Regions from separate parts of the Arthrobacter sp. TmtSoilC79 genome, predicted to be linked through region 3. Evidence: riboswitches for the same ligand, from Rfam matches in the RefSeq annotation. Region 3 holds a riboswitch; each other region holds the start of a gene.
The links. A riboswitch is a leader RNA that binds a small molecule or an ion and turns the genes downstream of it on or off. The one in region 3 is predicted to bind S-adenosylmethionine.
Positions count from the first base shown of each region.

Region 1 (6,889 bases), 530 kb from region 3:
GACGGCGGCTGGTTTCCACAGCTGGCGCGCTGAGGTTGGGTTGGGGACGCTCATGCGACTTCTTCGCTTTCAGTGAGTTGGGTGCTGGTGAGTGATCCGCGGCGGGTCAGCGGGGCGCGGAGGCCAAGGTTCTCGCGGAGGTTGGTGCCTTCATATTCGGTACGGTAAACGCCGCGGTCCTGCAGGCGGGGAACCAGTTCGTTGACAATGTCATCCAGCCCGCCAGGGACAATCCATGGGGTGATGTTGAAGCCGTCAACTGCGCCGGTGTGGGCGTACTCGGCGAGTTTGTCTGCAATGTCGTCGTACGATCCCACCAGGCCGCGGCCGTTGAGCCGGGAACGGGCAGCGACGAACTGGCGGATCGACTGGCCGTTTTCCTTGGCGTCCGCGCGCCACTGGGCGGCCAGGTCCTTGGCGCTCTTCCCATGGAAGGCGTTGCCGCGGGTGGGGTTGGTGACGTCCACAATGGGGTCGATGTCCGGCAGTGGACCGTCGGGGTCGTATTCGGTGAGAGTGCGTCCCCAGAACTGTTCCAAGTAGGCGATGGCCGTTTCCGGACCCACCTGCAGCGAGCGGACCCACTGGTGCTTTTCCTCCGCTTCAGCGGCTGTGGCACCGAGGATGAACTCCTGGCCGGGGAAAATCTTCACGTCATCTGCCGGACGCCCGGCCTTGAGGGTGCGGGCCACGATGTCGTCGCGGAACTTCTTGGCATCTTCCAGTTCCGGGTGTGCCGAGAAGATCACGTCGGCGTTCCGCACGGCGAAATCACGGCCGTCCGGCGAATCCCCGGCCTGGAACAGAACAGGGTGCTGCTGGCTGGAGCGCGGCAATCTGCCGGTGATTTCGACGTCGAAACTCTCATCGTGGCGTTTGACCGTGGTGATGGCGTCCTCGCGGAGCCAGCGTGGATCATTCCGGGACCCGGCGATTGCGCCGTCAGCCCAGGAATCCCAAATAGCCTTGGCCGTCTGAACGAACGCTTCGGCCCGGACGTAGCGGTCCTCGTGCTTGAGGAACCCGCCGCGCCTGAAGTTGGCACCGGTCCATGCGTTGTCCGTGGTGACGATGTTCCATGCCGCACGGCCGCCGGACAGCAGGTCGAGGCTGGCCAAGCGGTGGGCAAGATCCGCGGGATCGTTGTACGTAGTGTTCTGCGTGGCAACCAACCCGATATTTGTGGTGATGGCTGCGAGCGCGGCGAGGGCGGTCTGCGCGTCGGGACGGCCCACGACATCCAGATCGTGGATCTTTCCGAGGTGTTCCCGGAGGCGGAGTCCTTCTCCGAGGAAGAACGCGGAGAAGAGTCCCCGTTCAGCTGTCTGGGCCACCCGGCGGAATGACTCGAAGTCGGTTTGCGAGCCGCTCTGCGCGTCCTTCCACACGGTGGTGTGGTTGACGCCTTGGAAGAAGACGCCAAACTGGATCTGGCCGTTGCCTGCGATGCGGTGATGGTTGGTCATGGTTCTGCTCTCTGAATCTGGCTCTGTGAGTGGGCTCTTGGCGGCGGGCGTTGGTCAGCCGGCCTCAGGCTGCGGCGAAGCGGTTGGCGGGGCGGGGAAGGCCGAAGGTTTCGCGGAGTGTGGCACCCGGAAGCGGCGGCACCACTAGCCCGCTGCGGTGCAGTTCGGGGAGCACCTTGTTAGCCAATTCGGGGAGGTCCACATCCAGTACCGCTGGCTTGAGGCGGACGCCGTCGGCTGCTGCGAACAGCGTGGTGAGCAGTTCCACCAAGCCTTCGGCGGTGCCCACGTAGCGGGCACCGCCCGTCCACTCTTCGTACGAGTCCAGTTCGGCAAGACGGTCCTCGGCGGTCTGCCCACGGGAATCGAGGATGACGTCCAACTCCACCAGGGTCCTCGGCGCACCAGCGGCGGCTGCAGCTTGGGCTGCTTGCGGGAGAGTGTCCGTGGTGTCTGCGGAGACCAGGGCAACGTCAGCCTCGACGGCGGGGATCAGCTCAGCGGGCGCGAACACCACTACCTGCCCTTGGAGTGGGCGCGGGATAATGGACGGTCCCTTCACGGAGAAGCGTTCACCTTCAAAGTCTGCGTAGTGCAGCTTGTTCCGGTCCAAGTATCGTCCGGTGGCAACGTCGCGGATTACGGCGTCGTCTTCCCAGGAGTCCCAGAGCCGGCGGCTGGCTTGGACCACATCTGCGGCTTCGCTGACTGCTTCGTCTTCTGGCAACTGCGTGCGCCCCACGGAGCGAGCTTCCTTGTCCAGGTTGTCCGCGGCGACCAGCCAACCCGCCCGCCCCAAGGAGGAATAGTCCAAGCTGGCCAGCTGCGTAGCTACATGGAACGGCTCGGTAAAGAGCGTTCCGGCTTCCGGGACCAGGCCGATAGAGCGGGTGATGGGCGCCGCGAAGGCCGCTCGCTGGATCGCATCAATCCGGCCCGCAATCCCGGTGCTTCCAGGATCCACCACCCGGGTGTCCTTGAACGTGGCCAGATGGAAACCGGCGATGTCCGCTGCCTGGACGGTTTCACGGATCCGCTGGCCCCCCAATAGCGCCTGCGGATCATGGTGGGCCTTGCGCCACGACGCGGGGTGGGCTCCGTCGCCGTCGAGCTCCAATGCGATAACGCGGGAGCGGAATTCGGGTACAGGTGTGGAAGGCATGATTCTCTCTTTCAGAGGCCGCACAGCGGCTGGGACGACATTCACTTGCCGCAGATGCGGCCTGGTCTGTTTCCGGAGCACCCCGCCACGTAATGCCTGAGGGTTGCCGCAGCACGAGCCGGTCCTTGGCGTGCTGACTCTTGACCTGGACTTGAATCTAGGAGGCTGTCCAAGGAATGTACAAACCGCTGGACTTGCGGCGTCAAGGCGGGAAATACCACGTCAAGGGACTGCCCGAATCGTCATTTTCGGGCTGGCGAAGGCTCGGTTGTGACGGACCGTTTCGCCGGATTTCGCTGGATTTAGTCCGGTTGAGCGCGGTGACGGATCGGCTTTGGCCTTCGCAGGGGCGTCCGTAGTGTCGTGCCATGCCGAAGCCTTCAGTTACTCCCCTGTCCGTCCTTGACCTGAGCCCGGTATCGGCCGGGCAGACCTCCGGCGATGCCTTGCGGAGCACCCTTGCCCTTGCCGCCGCTGCCGAGGCTTCCGGCTACTCCCGGTACTGGCTGGCCGAGCACCACCTCAACACAGGCGTTGCGGGGTCAGCCCCGCACATCCTGGCCGGGTTGGTTGCCTCAGCCACCAAGACCATCAGGGTGGGGACCGCGGCCACCTTGTTGGGGAACTACAGGCCGCTCCAGATTGCCGAAAGCATTGGAACGCTCGCCGCCGTTTTCCCGGACCGCGTGGACCTTGGCTTTGGTCGCTCCGGTCCGCCCAAGTCGCCCAGCGAGCCCGCGCCCGGAGTCGTGCCCGCTGACTCTTCGGAACCCACCGATCGGGTGGTTGACGGACTGCTGATCCCCGCGCCGCGCCCCATCTTCGGTGCGGTCCTGCCCAGGAAGTTCCGGCTGCAGGGCGAGCTGCTGGGTCGCTTCCCCGGTGATACGGACAACTTCGAGAACGACATCCAGGACATCATCGGATTTTTCACCGGCGAGTACAGGACCAAACATGGTGAGGAAGTCACGGCTACACCCGCCCTCGGCCAGGCGCCGCAGTTCTGGGTCCACGGCTCAACAGCCGGACCCAGTGCCCGCTTGGCCGGCAAGCTGGGCCTCCCCTTCGGGGCGAACTATCACGTGGCACCGGCGGGCGTCCTGGGCTCCATTGCCGAATACCGGGCCCACTTCGAACCCTCGGCGGCATTGCGGGAACCGCGTGTGATTGTCTCCGCGGACGTGCTGGTAGCCCCGGACGAACGCCAGGCCCAACGCCTGGCCCGCGGCTACGCGCACTGGGTCCACGGGATCCGCAGCGGCCAGGGCGCCATCCCGTACCCGTCACCGGAAGACGCGCTGGAGCTTTCCTTGGACGCCGAAGCCGGGGAGCTCATCAAGGATCGTCTGGAAACCCGGTTCGTCGGTGATCCACACCAGGTCAGCGAACGTCTCCGCACGTTGCAACGCGTCACCGGTGCCCAGGAGCTTCTCATCACCACCATTGCCCATGACCCCGCCGATCGGCAGAACTCCTACCAGCTGCTGGCCGAGGCCTGGGGTCTCTAGCGTTTCCGATTTTCCAATCACCACCTATATAAGGGAGCACCATGTCCACCGAAACCGCCGTCCAGGAAACCGAAGTCCAAGACACCCAGCTGATCACCGCCGATGCTGCAGCCAAGCTCATCGAAGAAGGCGCCCTGCTGATCGATGTCCGCAGCGAGGGCGGCCGCGCCAGCACCGGCGCAGTCCCCGGCGCTGTGGTGGTGAACCGCGAGCACGTGGAGGAGGACTTCAGCCTTGAATCCGCCCACCGGCTGCCTCAGGTTACCGGGACGGACCAGGAGATCGTGGTGTTCTGCGGCTCTGTCAACGGTTCACGACCCGTCGCGCAAAAGCTCAAGGTCCTCGGCTACGCCAACGCTGTCCACGTGGACGGCGGCTTCCCGGCCCTCCGCGACGCCGGCGTCCCCACCACCGGGCCCACCGCACCGCCCGGCGAAGCGGCACCGCCGGCCGCCACTGCTCAGGCGTCCACCGATTCGGTGGCTTCCGAGCGCTGAGTACCTGCCGCCGTCGGGCCTTCCGGCGTCAGCACCGCCGCCGTCGTCGCGGCTTCCCGTCCGGAAGTCACGACGGCGGCATTTGTCTTTGTGCGGTCCCGCGCCTCGCGCAGCCAGTCGAGTCCGCCGGCGAGCAAGGCGACGCCCAGCAAAATGCAGCACATCACGATGCCTTGATGGAAGGCGTCCTTGGAGGCTTCCCCTGTGGCCGCGCCGTGCGCCTGAAGGAACATGCCCGCCGCCGCGGCCGAGCACAGCGCCGCGGCGAACCTTTGGCTGAGTTGGTAGAAACCTGCGGCCACTCCGGCGGCGCCCACGGGTGCATGGGCCAGGGTGAGTGTCTGGTTCGGTGCGACCACCAGGCCGGTTGCCACACCTTGGAGAAGCCCGACGGCGGCCACCGCAAGAGCCGCTGTCCCGCCGTCGAGCCCCTGCACAAAAAAGTCCTTGGCGACCAGGCAGGCCAGGCTCCCCAGAAGCGCGTAAACGATCCCGGCACGCCCGTAGCGGGCCACGAAACGCCAGCTGAAACTGGACGCCAGCAGCATGCCGGCGGCTTGCGGCGCAAGGATGGCTGCGGCTGACAACGGAGCCAGCCCGGTCCCGGCCAGGAAATAGAACGCCGTTACAGCTGCCATTCCCGCGCCCACGCCAAATTGGCAGAGTGCCACCACGGTGCCCAGTGCGTAACCCTTGGATTTCGCCAGGTGGGCACTGAGCAACGGGGTTCGGCCACGCCGGTGGTACAGGATCTCCCAGCCGGCGAAGGCGAGGAGTGCCCCGGCACCGACAGCCAGCGAGGTCACAGCAATGGTGCCCGCGCCGTAGATCGTGGGAATGAGTGATGCCACCACTACTCCGCCTAGCAGCAGCGCGCCGAGGACGTCGATGGACGGTTTGGCTTTTCCGGGGTGTTTGCCTTCTGACCGCGGGAGGAGCCGGAAGGCAAGCGGCACCAGGATCAGCACCAAGGGAACGTTCGCCAGGAACAGGATCCGCCACCCGATCCCGGGGTCGCCCAGTGAGAGGACCAGTCCCCCGATCAGTGGTCCGCACACTGCAGCGGAACCACCGGCGGCGGCGTAGGCGCCCAAGGCCTTCGCGCGGTCGTGTCCCTTATAAATGTCCTGCAGGAGTCCGAGCACCTGCGGATTCAGGGTGCCCGCGCCGAGTCCTTGGAGGAGCCTGGCGATGATGACCAGCGAGGGGTCGGTGGCCAGTCCACCCACCAGGCTGGATGCGCCGAAGACCGCAATGCCCGCGATGAAAAGCGTGCGCCGCCCGACGATGTCGCCCAGCCTGCCTGCGGGAACCAATGCGACGCCGAACGCCAGCGAGTAGCTCGCCAGGATCCACTGCACGGACCCGGAATCGGCATGCAGGGAGGCGGACATCGCGGGAACGGCCAGGACGAACATTGACTGGTCCAGCAGCGTGATGAATCCGGCGCCCAGGCAAAGCCAGAGGGCGGAACGCTTAGCGTGATTTCCATGGCCCATGATTGTGGACTCTAGGCGGGTTCTGCCGGGGTTCGGGCATCGCGAGACACCCGGTTAAGGGGCGTTAATCCGGGTTACCGCCGGTGACTCGTTTATGACTCTTTGGGGCTTGTTCGCCGACGCTCCGGTCATGGAAGGACGCAGCGGGAAACGCTTTTTTGTGGGGCGATGGCCGCGTCCTAGCGTGGGCCGCATGACCGTGTATGAATCAATCCTGGACGCAATCGGCGGCACTCCCCTGCTTCGGCTGAAACGGCTGGGCGAAGGTGTCCGGCCCCGCATCTACGCGAAGCTCGAGTTCCAGAACATCGGCGGGAGCGTGAAGGACCGGGCCGCACTTTCCATGATCCGGGCCGCAGAACGGGCCGGTTTGTTGGAGCCCGGCGGGACCGTGGTGGAAGGGACCAGCGGTAACACCGGCATCGGGCTGAGCCTGGTGGCCGCGCAACTGGGCTATCGCTCGGTGATTTTCGCTCCGGCGGCCACGGCAGCTGAAAAGATCCGCCTCCTGCGCGCTTTCGGAGCCGAAGTCCATCTGGTGGCCGATTTCGTTCCGCGATCCGATCCCGGCCACCTGGCCAACCGGGCTGCGGCCTTCGCGGCCTCCACTCCCGGGGCTTGGCTCGCCCTGCAGTACGACAACCCAGCCAACCCGCAAGCCCACGCGGAGAGCACCGGGCCGGAGATCTGGGCCGACACCGCGGGGTCGGTTACGCACTTTGTGGCCAGCGTCGGGACCGGCGGGACCATCAGCGGA
Region 1 covers NZ_AP046051.1:2,561,513-2,568,401, forward strand. The annotation lists gene AC6JA3_RS11805 (ABC transporter substrate-binding protein) at 1-54, opposite strand, end outside; gene AC6JA3_RS11810 (NtaA/DmoA family FMN-dependent monooxygenase) at 51-1,466, opposite strand; gene AC6JA3_RS11815 (LLM class flavin-dependent oxidoreductase) at 1,531-2,628, opposite strand; SAM riboswitch class IV at 2,665-2,774, opposite strand; gene AC6JA3_RS11820 (LLM class flavin-dependent oxidoreductase) at 2,997-4,136, shown strand; gene AC6JA3_RS11825 (rhodanese-like domain-containing protein) at 4,178-4,633, shown strand; gene AC6JA3_RS11830 (MFS transporter) at 4,597-6,132, opposite strand; gene AC6JA3_RS11835 (PLP-dependent cysteine synthase family protein) at 6,326-6,889, shown strand, end outside.
Region 1: linked by a shared signal. The riboswitch ahead of AC6JA3_RS11815 (LLM class flavin-dependent oxidoreductase) and the one ahead of metX (homoserine O-acetyltransferase MetX) in region 3 are both predicted to bind S-adenosylmethionine.

Region 2 (6,889 bases), 480 kb from region 3:
CGAGTTCACCACGTAATGGATGGGCCTGCAGGGGGAATACGCCAGGGGAGTGCCGTCCTCTTTCACGGCGAGGAACTTGTAGGAAGTGCTGGTCCGGTTCACGGGCGCCGGGGTTCCCAGCGGTGCGTCTGCCTCTTCCAAGCCTGGCACAGGGTCCTGGCGTTGCCCGAACGGAACCAGCCCGGGCCGGGGCGCCTGGCTCTGCGTCGCGGAGGAGCCGTACAGGAACCGCTGGAGGTCGCCGCTGAAATAGGCCCCCGCACATACCAGGCCCAGGATGCCCAGGAAGAACAGGATGGCCGCGATGCTGCTGTGCTTGATGGGAGGTGTCGGCGTGGGCTCCGGCGCGTAGTGATGGAGGCTGTCCAGGGGATCATTTGGGGGATCATTTGAGGGATCATGGGGGCGGCGGGGATCGGGGTCCTGCCACTGGGGCGGCCCGTAAGGTTCCATGGAACCCCCTGACGTCGAGGCTGCGACGGGAGGTGGGGCGCCGCCGTCGGCCGTAATCGCCAGCATAGGTCCGGACGGGCCGGGAGTCCATGGCCAGGGAACGGGCTCTCAGATGTCCTTGCGGCAGGGGGCTGAGGCCAGGAGGTGCAGGCCGGTCAGGTCGCCCGCGGCAAGACCGTCAGGGGCGCCGATCTCGGGATACATCAATTGGACCGGGTCATCAACGTGGTCCAAACCCATGACGTGCCCCAATTCGTGCTGCATGACCGCCAGAACGTAGTCTGCTCCTTCAGGGCTGGCGAGGAGTTCGGAGACCTGGGGTGTGTCTAGCTCCAGGCTGCCCGTGATGTAGCTTTTGGGTCCTTTGTTGAGCGAATACATGGTGCTGCCGCCGGTACCAATGACTTTGTCCGCCAACGCCGGTGCCGCTTCAGGGGTGGTCCACGAAATCAGCAGAGGAGCCCAACGATCGCCGTATTTGGCCGGTTGATAAGGCTCCCGGCGGTCCACCGGCAACTCGTCGGTGGTGCCGTCGTTGACGAACCGGATCCCGGAAGCGGCGGAGACGTTGGCGATCGCCGTCTCCAGCAGGGCGTCGGAACCCTCCGGCGCGGAGGCGTTGTTCACCACGTAGTGCAGCGGCCGGCAGGGCGAGTACCCCACCGGAGTGCCGTCGTCGTTGGTGGCCAGGAACTTATATGAACTATTGGTGGTGGCGGGCGGCGCCGGCGGGGCCAGCGGGGCGTCCGCCTCCTCCAGCCCGGGAGGCGGGGCGTCTTCCGCTCGTGCGGGCGCTGCCTGTTTTTGCGCGCCCGGCGCTGCTCCAGGGACGCTCAAACCCGGGAAAAGGGCCGTGATCCGTGGGTCGCCATGCAAGTAGCCGCTGACCAGCACTGCCACTACAGCGGCAACTGCGGCCATGAGCACACCCCGCAGAATGCGCCACACTGTACCGGCACGCCGGTGTCTGGGCGCACGCGTTTCCCGCTCTGAGTCCACGGTTCTCCATTCCTCACGCCCTGGTCACGCGGGGCAGCGCGGAGGACGAACCAACATTACGGGCTGCGGGGGGAGCCGTCCAAACTAGACGATGGTGGCGCCGAACACCAGGCCCAGCCCGTAGGTGGCCGCAGCTGCTCCCAACCCGATCGCCAGCTGGCGCAGACCGCGGCTCAGGGGCGAGGTTCCGGACAGCAAGCCCACGACGGCGCCGGTCGCCAGAAGCGCGACGCCCACCAAAGCGCCGGCCACTACCAAGGCGGCGAAGCCGGTCATCCCAAAAATGAAAGGCAGGATGGGAACGATGGCGCCGGAGGCGAAGAAGCAGAAACTGGACATTGCCGCGCCCCACGCCGAGCCAACGGATTCGTGCTCATCGGTGGCGGGCTTCTCCGGCTGCAAGGAAAGGCTGGGATCGCAATCGCAGCTGAACAAGCCCATGCGCTCCGCGGCCCTGTGCTCTGCGGCCTCACGCGTCATTCCGCGGGCGAGGTAGACCAGGACCAACTCGTTGTGCTCGATGTCCAGGGACGGTGCGGCCGTGAGGGTGGCTTGCGTTGGCAACGTAGCGTTGAGCAGTTCGCGCTGGGAGCGGACCGAGACGTATTCCCCGGCGCCCATGGACAACGCGCCAGCCAATAGGCCTGCCACGCCGCTCATCAGCACCACGGGACTGGGCACACCTGTGGCGGCCATGCCCATGACCAGCGAAAGGTTGCTCACCAAACCGTCGTTGGCGCCGAAGACCGCGGCCCGGAAAGTTCCGGAGAGCCTGTTCCGTCCACGCGTTGCCAGGCCACGGACAACTTCCTCGTGGATCTGCTCGTCAGCCACCATGGCAGGGGTTGCCGCGGGTTCTGTGCCGTACGGCGAACGGCCCTCTGCGCGCTGGGCCAGGGCGAGTACGAACACTGATCCGAAGTTGCGGGCCAGGAAGCCCAGGAACTGGCTCCGGGCAGATGCTGCCTTGGGCATCCCGGCGTGCTCTCCCAGGAGCTTGAGCCAGTGGGCCTCGTGGCGGCCTTCGGCCTCGGCCAGAGCCAGCAGGATTTGGCGCTCTTCTCCATCGCGTCGCTGGGCGAGTTCGCGGTAGACGGCGGCTTCGGCCCGCTCGTCGGCCAGGTACTGCCGCCAGCGGCGGATGTCCGAGGACGTGGGATGCTGCGAGGCGTTGCCGGGGTCTGCTGTTTCGGGGGCGGGGTCCGGAGCGGGGCTCGACGAACCGTGGGATTCCTGGTGCTTTTGCACTTTTTCTCCTGTGCTGGGTGGGGTAGTTGCGGCCCCATTGCACGCCCCACTGTACCGCGTATTTGCGCGGATTTTTGGCCGGTATTCCTCAATCGGAATGTTCGGCGCACCGTAATTTTGGGCCCTTGACCCTCGCCTGCGCCGGTGCTCAGATGGAAGGACAGGGGCGGGGCCCACCCCGCACACGGTCACCAGGGCTTTGAGCGGCCCGCGAGACGGAGGTTGCACCATGGACACCACCGAATCACACGCCAACCACCCGGAACGGACCACCATTGAGTCCGACCCGGCCTACGATTACGCCGAAGACCAGCCAGTGGACGAGCCCTGGGTAGAGGAAGTAGACGCCCCGGAGGACGACGATCGCGTGGTTCCCCTGGACGAGTCTGAAGAATTCCGTGAGGAAGACGAGGAGATCTAGGACGGGTCCTGGTCGGTGAGGGTGTAGTGCTGCTGCACACCCGCCCGTTGGCCGACGGCGGCAACAGTCACCGTGAGGGTCCTGGACGACCCGCACCAGCGGGTGGGCCTGACGGCCCGGGCCAACGCCCCAGCGATCAGGTGCGGTTGGGGATGGCGGAACTTTGCCGTTCCAGCTTTTGCCACGATCGTCACCGTGCCGAGGAAGAGATCGACGGCGGGAATCACCGCGACCGTCGAGGCAACGGGGGCCGTGGGCTTGGAAATTGCCGGGTCTGATGAGTCGGCCGGGGTGGTAGTGCCTTGGTACGGCAAGGGACTTCTCCTTGGGGAGTGCTCTTGCCCGCTCGGTTGTCTCTGGTCCGGGACGGGCCGCTTCCTCATCCGAACCACCCGTGAACATGGGGTTGGTGTGTGGCCAGTCGGAGCTTGGCACCACATCTCTTGAAGCTGGGACAACCTTACCGCACACCACCCACCCCTCCCTCCCTCCCTCCTTCCCGTTGTGAGGCCTGCTCTGCGGGCTTTGGCGAGGTTTTAGGGAGCAAAGCGGGCCACGCAACGCCCTCTTCCTTCCCGTTGTGAGGCCTGCTCTGCGGGCTTTGGCGAGGTTTTAGGGAGCAAAGCGGGCCACGCAACGCCCTCTTCCCCGGGGAAAAAACAACGGCGGCGCTTCCCCGAAAAGGGGAGGCGCCGCCGTCGAACTTTGTTGTTGGGGTATTGCGTGGGGTCCTACTTGTGGCTGCTGACCGGGTGGGCCTCAGGGGGAAGTTCCTCAGAGACGGCCCCGGCAACGCGCTTGTCCCAGGCCTCACGGACTGCAGGGTCGGTGGGCGGGGTGAGCAGCGAAATCACCACGTAGGCGATGAAGGAGGCGGCGAGACCGTAGTAGATCGGCTCGTTGGCGTAGACGCCGTCCGCACTCGGAATGATACCGACGGCGAAGAGGATCAGCAGGGCAAGCGTCAGCACCGAGCCAACTGCCATGGACCACGCGGCGGCGATGCCCGTACCGCGCTTCCACACCAGGCCGCCGAGGATTGCCACGAGGAGGCCGCCGACCAGGATGTCGTAAGCGATGGTGAGGGCAACCACCACGTCCTGTGCGGCCATGGAGATCAGTACGGCCACAACACCGAGTCCAAGGACCCAGTAGCGGTTGGCCTTGACATCGTGCTCGGGGTTCTCGCTGTCATCGGTGTTGATGGTCTTGCCGAACCAGCTGGCCACGAACGGAACTACGTCGGCGCGGGCAACCGTTGCCGCTGCAATCAACGCTCCGGAAGCGGTGGACATCATGGCGGCAACAGCTGCTGCCATCACCAGGCCGCCGATACCGACGGGCAGGATGTGCGTTGCAACCTCTGCGTAGACAACGTCCTTGCCGAGGTTTGCGACATCGATATCCGGGAGGGCTACACGGGCAGCCAGGCCGATCAGTGCACCCGCGATGCCGTAAAGGATGCAGTAAACACCGGCGGTGGCGCCGCCCCAGCGTGCAACGGTGGGGGTCTTGGCAGTGAACACACGCTGCCAGATGTCCTGGCCGATCAGCAGGCCCAGGGTGTAGACCACAAAGTACGTGATGATGGTCTGGGTGCCGATGCCGTCGATCTGGAAGAAGCTGTCCTCAAGCCGTGAACGGATGCCATCCATGCCACCGGCTGCGTTCATGACGAACGGGAGCATGAGGAAGAAGATGCCTACGGTCTTGATGATGAACTGCACCTGGTCGGCCAGGGTAATGGACCACATGCCGCCGATGGTGGAGTAGACCAGGACGATCGCGCCGCCGACTGCGATCGCCAGCCAGCGTTCCCAATCGAAGAGGACCACGAAGATGGTGGCGTAGGCGCCGGTGGAGGTTGCGCAGAGCATGAGTGTGTAGGCCAGCATGACGATGCCGGAGGTCTGTGTTGCCCTGCTGCCGTAGCGCAGGCTCAGCATCTGGGAGACCGTGTAGATCTTCAGGCGCTGGATGGTGCCGGCGAACAGCAGGCTGAGCAGCAGGACACCCGAGCCGATGGCTACGACCAGCCACATGCCGGAGATGCCGAACTTGTAGCCGAGGCCTACGCCGCCCACGGTGGATGCGCCACCGAGGACCACTGCGGCCATGGTTCCTGTGTAAAGGAAGGGGCCCAGGCGGCGGCCGGCCACCAGGAAGTCGCTGTTGTTCTTGGTGCGGGACTTGCCCCACCAGCCGAATGCCAGCATGGCGAGCAGGTACACCACCACGATTGCGATGTTAATAGCCGAAGATTCCATGAACGGTCCTTGGAGCTGATGCACGGAGGTTGGGGTTTTCGACGATACTCCTGCGAAGCGTCGAAGTCTCTGTGCTGACGATTGGAGATTGGGGAGGTGTTGTGTGCCTCACAGACAACACTTGTTGCCTATGAGGATATGTTGTGATCGGAGTAACAGTCAAGATGCTTTGGTCATGGTTACGCGGATTCTGGCCCTGTTGGTCCGTCTCCCGGCTACTATTGCTCCAATGACAGGGCCACATGACAGGCCTGAAAGGTTCGTGAATGAAGGCTCTCCCCGTTGAACCGAGCAATGTACCCGTTGCCATCGGTTCCAGAATCCGCGCAGCCCGGCAGGCGCAGCGACTCACCATCGAGCAAGTGGCAGACGCTACCGGGCTGACCAAGGGCTTCCTCAGCCGCGTGGAGCGCGACCTGACCTCTCCGTCGGTCGCTTCCCTGGTCACCCTGTGCCAGGTGCTTTCGGTCTCGGTTGGCGACTTGTTCGCCGCCCCGGAAACGCACCTGACCAAGCGCGACGACGGCCCCCGCATCTCCCTGGGTGGCCAAGGCATCGTGGAGCGGTTGCTGACGGCACGTTCGGAGCGCCGCCTCCAGATTCTGCAGGCCACCATCGAACCTCGGGGCCGTGGGGAAAACGAGCTCTACGCCGTGGATTGCGATGTGGATGTCCTGCATGTGGTCAAAGGCCGCATCAAGCTGATTCTGACCAACGAGGAGTACGACCTCGAAGAAGGGGACACGCTCTCCTTCCCTGGCCGTGAACCCCACACGTGGATCAACCCCACGGACGAGACCGTCGAGGTGCTCTGGGTCCTGGTGCCGGCGGCGAGCCGCTAGTTCCTTCGAGCCACGGCGCTCCTTCCCGGTTACCCCGAATTTTTGGAGCTGTGGTTCTCCTTGGCCTTGCCACTGCGGGGGGAGGCTCGATTCAGCTGCTGACGAACCGGGGAGGAACGTCGCGAAGCCTTTCCAGGACTGCCCTGATTTCCGCAATAACCCGGTCCGGTTCGTACCAGATTGCCTCCGGCGGATAGCGAAGGACAGAGAATCCCTTGAGTGTGGACGCGTTGTTCCGGAACAGGTCCCGGCGCAGGGAAGCCCGGTCCGCATGGAAAGCGAAGCCGTCCACCTCCACAATGAGCATTCCTTCGATCAGGAAGTCCACGCGGCCGATGCCTGGGAGTTGCACCTGGGCATCATAGCCAATCCCGTGGGCTTTGAACAGGTACTGGGCGTCAACTTCCACGATGGATTCGGCCCGCAGATCGAGTTCTTGAAGGATCACGAGAGCCGGCCGCGACTTGTCTGCAGAGAGTTCCTCCCGCAGCAGGGCCAAGGGAACTCCGTGAAGCCGAACAGCCGAAACTGCCATTGCTGCTGCGGCGTTGGGCTCGAGGCATCCGAGCGAGTGAATCACGGCATCCTCCACGCCCGCGACGGGAAGTGTTGGATCGCCGTCGAACCTCACGGTCCGGTGCCGCACGAAACCTGATCCA
Region 2 covers NZ_AP046051.1:3,571,900-3,578,788, reverse strand. The annotation lists gene AC6JA3_RS16295 (matrixin family metalloprotease) at 1-453, opposite strand, end outside; gene AC6JA3_RS16290 (matrixin family metalloprotease) at 562-1,452, opposite strand; gene AC6JA3_RS16285 (VIT1/CCC1 transporter family protein) at 1,537-2,700, opposite strand; gene AC6JA3_RS16280 (hypothetical protein) at 2,930-3,121, shown strand; gene AC6JA3_RS16275 (hypothetical protein) at 3,118-3,435, opposite strand; SAM riboswitch class IV at 3,451-3,570, opposite strand; gene AC6JA3_RS16270 (sodium:solute symporter family protein) at 3,853-5,388, opposite strand; gene AC6JA3_RS16265 (helix-turn-helix domain-containing protein) at 5,655-6,230, shown strand; gene AC6JA3_RS16260 (endonuclease domain-containing protein) at 6,322-6,889, opposite strand, start outside.
Region 2: linked by a shared signal. The riboswitch ahead of AC6JA3_RS16275 (hypothetical protein) and the one ahead of metX (homoserine O-acetyltransferase MetX) in region 3 are both predicted to bind S-adenosylmethionine.

Region 3 (6,889 bases):
ATACGACTTCAGGCACCTCATCACCGATTCCGGGATCAGTGCCGAAGACAAAGCTGCCTTCGAAGCCAAGGGCACCGAAGTCATCGTCGCAGCCGCCGGCTGAGCCCTGCAGGGAACTGAGCCCTGCAGGAAACTTGCAGCGCTAGAACCGCATTCTGGGCGCATGCAGCACGGAATCGTCAACTTCCCTGGGCACCCACTGGCTGAACGGTAGATCGAGGCTGTACTGGCCGTCGTCGTCCCTCACCAGCGTGCGCAACTCAGCGTTGTCCGGATTGTTGAGCGACTCGAAGTACTCCACAGTCCAATGGAACCAGCGCATGCAGAACAGGCGCATGGTCAACCCATGCGTGACCAGGAGGGTGTTGGGCGAATACGCGGGCTTTTGCCAGTGGCGGTAGAGGGTCTCCATGAAGGACGACACGCGGTCGTAGACGTCCGAGCCTGACTCACCCTCGCGGAACCGGTAGAAGAAGTGGCCGTAGAGGTTTCGGAGCTCCTTTTGGTCCTCGATGTCCCCGGCGATCTGGAAGTTGGCCCAGTCCTGCTCGCGAAGCCGGGGTTCCTCAATGACCCGTTCCATCAAGGGGCCAAGGTTCAACGCCTCCAGGGTTTGATACGCCCTCAAATACGGTGAGACGTAGACGCAGACCTGCTGCCCGTCGAGCTTGCGTCTAAGGTCCTCCCCGGCAACGCGTGCCTGCTCCACGCCGAGCTCCGTCAGGGGGATCCGGTAGTCCGGCACACGGTTGTAGATGGTGGTGTCGGCATTCGCGGCCGACTGGCCATGCCGGATCATGAAAATTCTCGCTGGGGCGCCCATCCCACCAAGCATAGGGTGGGTACATGCTTCTTGCTTCCCGACGGCGATTACGCGCCGAAGTGCTGATTGTCCTGGGCTTGTCCCTGGGCCAGTCGGCCGTGTATTCCGTGGTGCAACTCCTGGACAAGATGACGCGGGCTCCTTTGGCTGATGCCACGTCCACCCTGAACAGGTCCCAAAACACCCGCGAGTACTTTGACCTCACCTACCAGTTACTGGATATCATCTTCGCCCTCGTGCCGGTGGCCCTGGTGTTCTACTTCCTGTCCACCCACAGCCAGGGGAACCGCGACGGCGGCGCCGGCGGGGCTTTCGCCCGGCTGGGCTTCAACTTCGCCCGGCCCGGAAAGGACCTGCTGCACGGCGTGGGACTTGCTGCGCTGATCGGCATTCCCTCCCTGGGCCTCTATGCTGCCGGCCGGGCCCTGGGCATTACCACTGCGATCGTCCCCAGCGGCTTGGACGCCTACTGGTGGACCGTGCCCGTACTCATCCTCTCGGCCGTGCGGCACGGGATCGTCGAAGAAGTGATCGTGGTGGGGTACCTCATGGACCGCTTCGGCAAGTTTGGCTGGAGCACGCCGGTGGCCATTGTGGTCAGCGCCGTCCTGCGGGGAAGCTACCACCTGTACCAGGGCTTTGGACCCTTTATCGGCAATGTGGTGATGGGCCTGGTGTTCGCCTGGATCTACACCAGGACCAAGCGGGTGATGCCCTTGGTGATCGCCCATGCCCTGCTGGACATTGTGGCCTTTGTCGGCTTCAGCTTGTTCGGCAAGGCGATCGGGCTGGGGTAGGCAGGGCACGTTAAAAGTATCCGGCCGCCATCGGTGGGTGACGTCATTGGCACCCGCTGATGGCGGCCGAAGTTTATTCCAGGCCGACGTTTGTTCCGGGCAGGATCGACCGGCGGCGGGACTGGCCCGGGGGAGGGGGCTGTCAGATGGTGACGGCTCCTGAGGCGGTTTCGAAAGTTACGGACATGATTCCCGGAGTGCCATGCGGTGCCATCCACTGGACCGCAACGTCCTCAAGCGGCTTCTCCACAGCTTCTCCGAGCCATTCCGTGACGCGTTCCGCCGAGCCTGCAATGGTGAGGCTGGACATCTTGACGTCGCTCTCGTAGATCCTGGACGGGTGCAGTGAGGGGTCGCCCTCCCACTTGAGCAAGTACGGGACCTGGGGATCTGCGATCAAGCCCAGGATGCCGATCTGCTGCCACACCAGTTCCCGGCCGTCAGGGAACTTGCGGTTACCCGGAACGGCTGAGCGGCCAAGGCGTTCCTCGAAGGGTGCCAGGTCGTCAACGGCGACGCACCAGCCCATCCAGCCACCACCGGCGGCCGAGCGGGCACGAACTGCCTGGCCAAAAGGTGCTTTGTCGGAAGCGGGGTGGTCCAGGACCTCCACCACTTCCAGGTACTTGTTATCCGCAAGGGGAATGATCATGTTCCGGGTACCGAAGCGCGGGTGCACTCCGCCCCGGACAGCGTCCACTCCCAGTGCCGCGGAAATTCGTTCGGTAGTGGCCAAAAGGCCATCTCGTTCACAGGCGTAAGAGACGTGATCCATGCGCATGGCTTCATCTTGGCACTTTGTGATCGGGGTCTCAGCTAAGTCAAGCCTAACTAAGGTGGGATGTGTATAAGTGCTACCGGACGGCGTCATGGAGAGACGCTGAAAGACCGAAAGATTCCACCGGCGTCACAAAGCTGTCTTAGGCTCCGGACACTTCCTAGACTGGGGCCCAGCTCACATGCAGCACGTTTCCACAGAACCCATGCGCCACGAACAGGAGAACTCCATGTCCCAAGGATGGTCTTTCGAAACCCGCCAGATCCACGCAGGCCAGGAGCCCGACTCCGCAACGGGAGCAAGGGCGCTGCCGATCTACCAGACCACGTCCTTCGTGTTCCCCAGCGCCGAGAGCGCAGCCAACCGCTTTGCCCTGGCTGAGCTCGCACCCATCTACACCAGGATCGGCAACCCCACCCAGGATGCGGTGGAACAGAGGATCGCAAGCCTCGAAGGCGGTTTGGGTGCGCTCCTGCTGAGCTCGGGCCAGGCTGCGGAGACCTTCGCCATCCTCAACATCGCCGAGGCCGGAGACCACATCGTTGCAAGCCCCAGCTTGTACGGCGGCACCTACAACCTGCTGGCCCACACCCTGAAGAAGTTCGGCATCTCGGTGACGTTCGTACAGGACCCGGACAACCTGGACCAGTGGCGCGATGCCGTGCAGCCGAACACCAAGCTCTTCTTTGGCGAGGTGGTGTCGAATCCGCGCCAGGACGTCCTGGACATCGAGGGAGTTGCCCGGACTGCCCACGAAGCCGGCGTGCCGCTGATCGTAGACAACACGCTGTCCACGCCCTACCTCATCCGTCCCATCGAGTGGGGCGCCGACGTCGTGGTCCACTCCGCCACCAAGTATCTTGGCGGCCACGGTTCTGCCATTGCCGGCGTGATTGTCGATTCCGGCAACTTCGATTTCGGTAAGGACCCGGAGCGCTACCCGGGCTTCAACACCCCGGACCCCAGCTACAACGGCCTGGTCTACGCGAGGGACCTGGGCAAGGACGGAGCATTGGGCGCCAACCTCTCCTACGTCCTGAAGGCCCGCGTCCAGTTGCTCCGCGATCTCGGCTCAGCTGTTTCACCGTTCAATGCCTTCCTGATTGCCCAAGGCCTTGAGACGCTGAGCCTGCGGGTGGAGCGCCATGTAGCCAACGCCAGCAAGGTGGCCGAGTGGCTGGAAGCCCACGACGACGTCGAATCGGTCGCCTATGCGGGCCTGCCGTCCAGCCCGTGGTATGACCGCGGCCGCAAATACGGTCCCCGGGGTACCGGGGCCATTGTGGCGTTCAACATCAAGGGCGGCGTTGAAGCCGGTAAGCGATTCGTGGACGCTCTGGAACTGCACTCGCATGTTGCCAACATCGGCGATGTCCGATCCCTGGTCATCCACCCGGCCTCCACCACGCACAGCCAGTTGACTGTGGAGCAGCAGGTCGCCGCGGGCGTGCACCCCGGTTTGGTGCGTTTGTCGGTGGGCATCGAGCACGTGGATGACATCATCGCAGACCTCGAAGCTGGATTCCGGGCCGCCAAGGGAGCCTGAACCCTCCGCTGAAAGCTGTCGGGCGGCTGTAGCCGCCTCAACCAAGGGGATGCCGTCCGGGCCGTCGATTATTCGCCGGACGGCATCCCACGGCGGCGATTGGTGAACGAAGCTGCCCAAAACCGTCACACTGTTGTCACATTCTTCGCCAGAACCGCCCTGTATTTCCTAGACTCTTCGTATTAGGTCATGAGTGCCAGCACACAGCCCCGGCTTGCTGGCCGGCAACCCTCCTCCGCGGTGGGGTGCCCCGGGTGAAGACCTGGCCTGTTCGCACGCAAGGCGACGGGCAAGCGCGAGGTTAAGGTGTCAAAGGAATGACCATTACTGCTACAGCCCTTCCAAAATCCGGAGAAGAAGACGGAACCGTCAAGTACGCCGGCATCGGGCCGTTGGAACTTGAAGCCGGCGGGTTCCTTCCCGACGTTGTCCTGGCTTACGAGACCTGGGGCCAGTTGAATGCAGATGCCTCCAACGCCGTCCTGATCCAGCACGCCCTCACGGGCAGCACCCACGTGGCACGGGGAGCCACGGACGAGGAAGGCTGGTGGGAGCAATTGGTGGGCCCCGGAGCCACGATCGATACCAACAGGTTCTTCGTGGTCTCCATCAACATCGTGGGCGGCTGCTACGGAAGCACGGGACCGTCGTCGGAGGCACCCGATGGCCGCCCCTGGGGCTCCCGGTTTCCGTTGGTCACCTTGCGCGACAGCACAGTGGCAGAAGGGCGGCTCGCCGATGCCTTGGGAATCGACTCCTGGCACGCCGTCCTGGGTGGATCCATGGGCGGTGCACGCGCCCTGGAATGGGCTGTGACCTACCCGGAACGCGTCAAACGCTGCGCCGTGATTTCCGTAGGCGCCTACAGCACGGCCGAGCAGATCGCCTTCGCGCAGGCCCAAACACTGGCCATCCGCCAGGACCCGAACTTCAACAACGGCGACTACTACGCAGGCAGGGCACCTGAACACGGGCTGGCCTTGGCCCGGCGGATCGCCCACATCACGTACCGCTCGGCGCTGGAACTGGATTTCCGCTTCGGCCGGGAAGCCCAGCACCAGGAGACACCCCTGGCCGCCGCGGTACTCGGTGAGCGTGGCAGGTATCAGGTGGAAAGCTACCTGGACCACCAGGGGACAAAGCTCGTCCACCGCTTTGATGCCAACAGCTACATCGCCATCACAGAAGCCCTGATGTCCCACGACGTCGCACGCGGCCGGGGATCCCTGGAGTCAGCTTTGTCGCGGACCACGGCGGAGTTTTTCGTGGCAGCGGTGGATAGCGACAGGCTGTATTTTCCCGCTCAATCCCGGGAGTTGGCAGCCGCGCTCCCTGGTGTGGTTCCGGTCCATGTTATTGAGGCACCGATCGGCCACGACGGTTTCCTCACGGAGATTGGGCAGCTCGCTCCGCAGCTTCGGGAAGCCTTCTTCGCCTGAGCTGCCGGCTGCCGCGGGCTGGGTCGGCCGTAAGCCTCAGCCGTTCATGATCTCGCCGCGCTGCTTCATGTAGTCCTCCATGGCGATCTCTCCGTTGCTGAACTTCGCGTCCAGCTCAGCCAGCTTGCGGGCACGGTAGCCTTGCGGCTCCGGGCTGCCGGCGGCAGGGTACGGCGTGGGGGATGAAGTGCCCGACGGCGACCCGGACTGCGGTGACGTCTCCGCCGGGCGGATGACGGTCGGCTCGGACGACTGGCCGGGGTAGTTCTGCTGCGGGTAACTTTCCGGTGGGTACGACTGGCCGGGGTAGTTCTGCTGCGGGTAACTTTCCGGTGGGTACGGCTGGCCGGGGTAGTTCTGCTGCGGTGGGTAGCCCGGACCGGGCAGGTTCTGCGGTGGGTAGCCGGGGTCGCGGAACGTTCCTTGCTGGATCCGGCGGGCTCGGGAGCGGTTGTACATGCGGATCCCGAGCGGAATCAGCCACGAGCAGACGATGATCCAGAAGATCAGATTGTTCACAGTGCAGGCCTCCTAGGTCTCGTTCCAGCTTAGCCCTGCCATCCAGCATGGACTTTGCCCAAGGGAACCGAGCAGTCCGGAGGCACTGGCACTTTCACACGAGCGTGGCTTCCATGCCCAGGAACCGGCCGTACCTTTCCACTTCGGCCACTAAGGCCTCCTGCTCCGCCGCGGTTGTTGCCCGGTTCATCCGGACGTCCAGCTGGCAGGCACCCCCTGAAAAGCCGTGCCGCCACCATCCGGCCAACCTGCCATCCAGCAGGACTACGTGCATGGGTCCGTTGTCCTCGGGGAAGTATGGTGCTGTCCCGCCCAGATAGTGCCTGGACTGTGAGTAGCCCATGACGTATTCGTCGTAGCACTGGATGAGGTCAACACGGGGTAGTTTTGCCTCGTCAGGCGGCGAAGAGCACGCGGGATCGGTGAGCTCACTGACATCTTCCCGGGCCAGGTAAAACCCCAGGCCGTCCTGGGTGACCGTGGCAAGGGCGCCGGGGGACAACGTATCCGCGACCTCGATGCCCAGCTTCACATCTTTCATGGTGAGCCCGGACCAGACGGCGCAGTCCTTGATGGTGGCGGGTCCACGGCTGGTGTAGTACCGAAGCGCCAACCCGCCCAAGGCCTTTTCGCGGTCCTCGCTTGTCAGGGGCGCACGAACGAAGCCGGGCACGCGTTCCTCGAAGAGGGCATACGTCTGCTTCAGCGCGCCACCGGCTGAGCGGATGGGGGAGCCGCTCACCAGGATGCGGCTGATCTCTGCGTGCATGAGGTGGTAAATGAACCCCAGGCCTTTGCCGGGGAGACCGGCTTTTTCCAGGATCCCGCCCAGCTCTTCCCGGGTCTTGTGGGCGCCGTCGGCAACCGCCGAAGCCAGGATCCGGCCACTGAGGGCGGTGGATTCCGCGTCAACCCCTGTTTGGCGGTACATGCCGTTGTTTCCCTGATGGAGCCGCTCCGCAGAGAGTCCCATGAGCCAGCCGAGGT
Region 3 covers NZ_AP046051.1:3,093,900-3,100,788, reverse strand. The annotation lists gene AC6JA3_RS14290 (DeoR/GlpR family DNA-binding transcription regulator) at 1-103, shown strand, start outside; gene AC6JA3_RS14285 (histidine phosphatase family protein) at 143-823, opposite strand; gene AC6JA3_RS14280 (CPBP family intramembrane glutamic endopeptidase) at 847-1,620, shown strand; gene AC6JA3_RS14275 (VOC family protein) at 1,763-2,401, opposite strand; gene AC6JA3_RS14270 (bifunctional o-acetylhomoserine/o-acetylserine sulfhydrylase) at 2,604-3,944, shown strand; SAM riboswitch class IV at 4,130-4,246, shown strand; gene metX (homoserine O-acetyltransferase MetX) at 4,262-5,383, shown strand; gene AC6JA3_RS14260 (hypothetical protein) at 5,420-5,902, opposite strand; gene AC6JA3_RS14255 (winged helix DNA-binding domain-containing protein) at 5,997-6,889, opposite strand, start outside.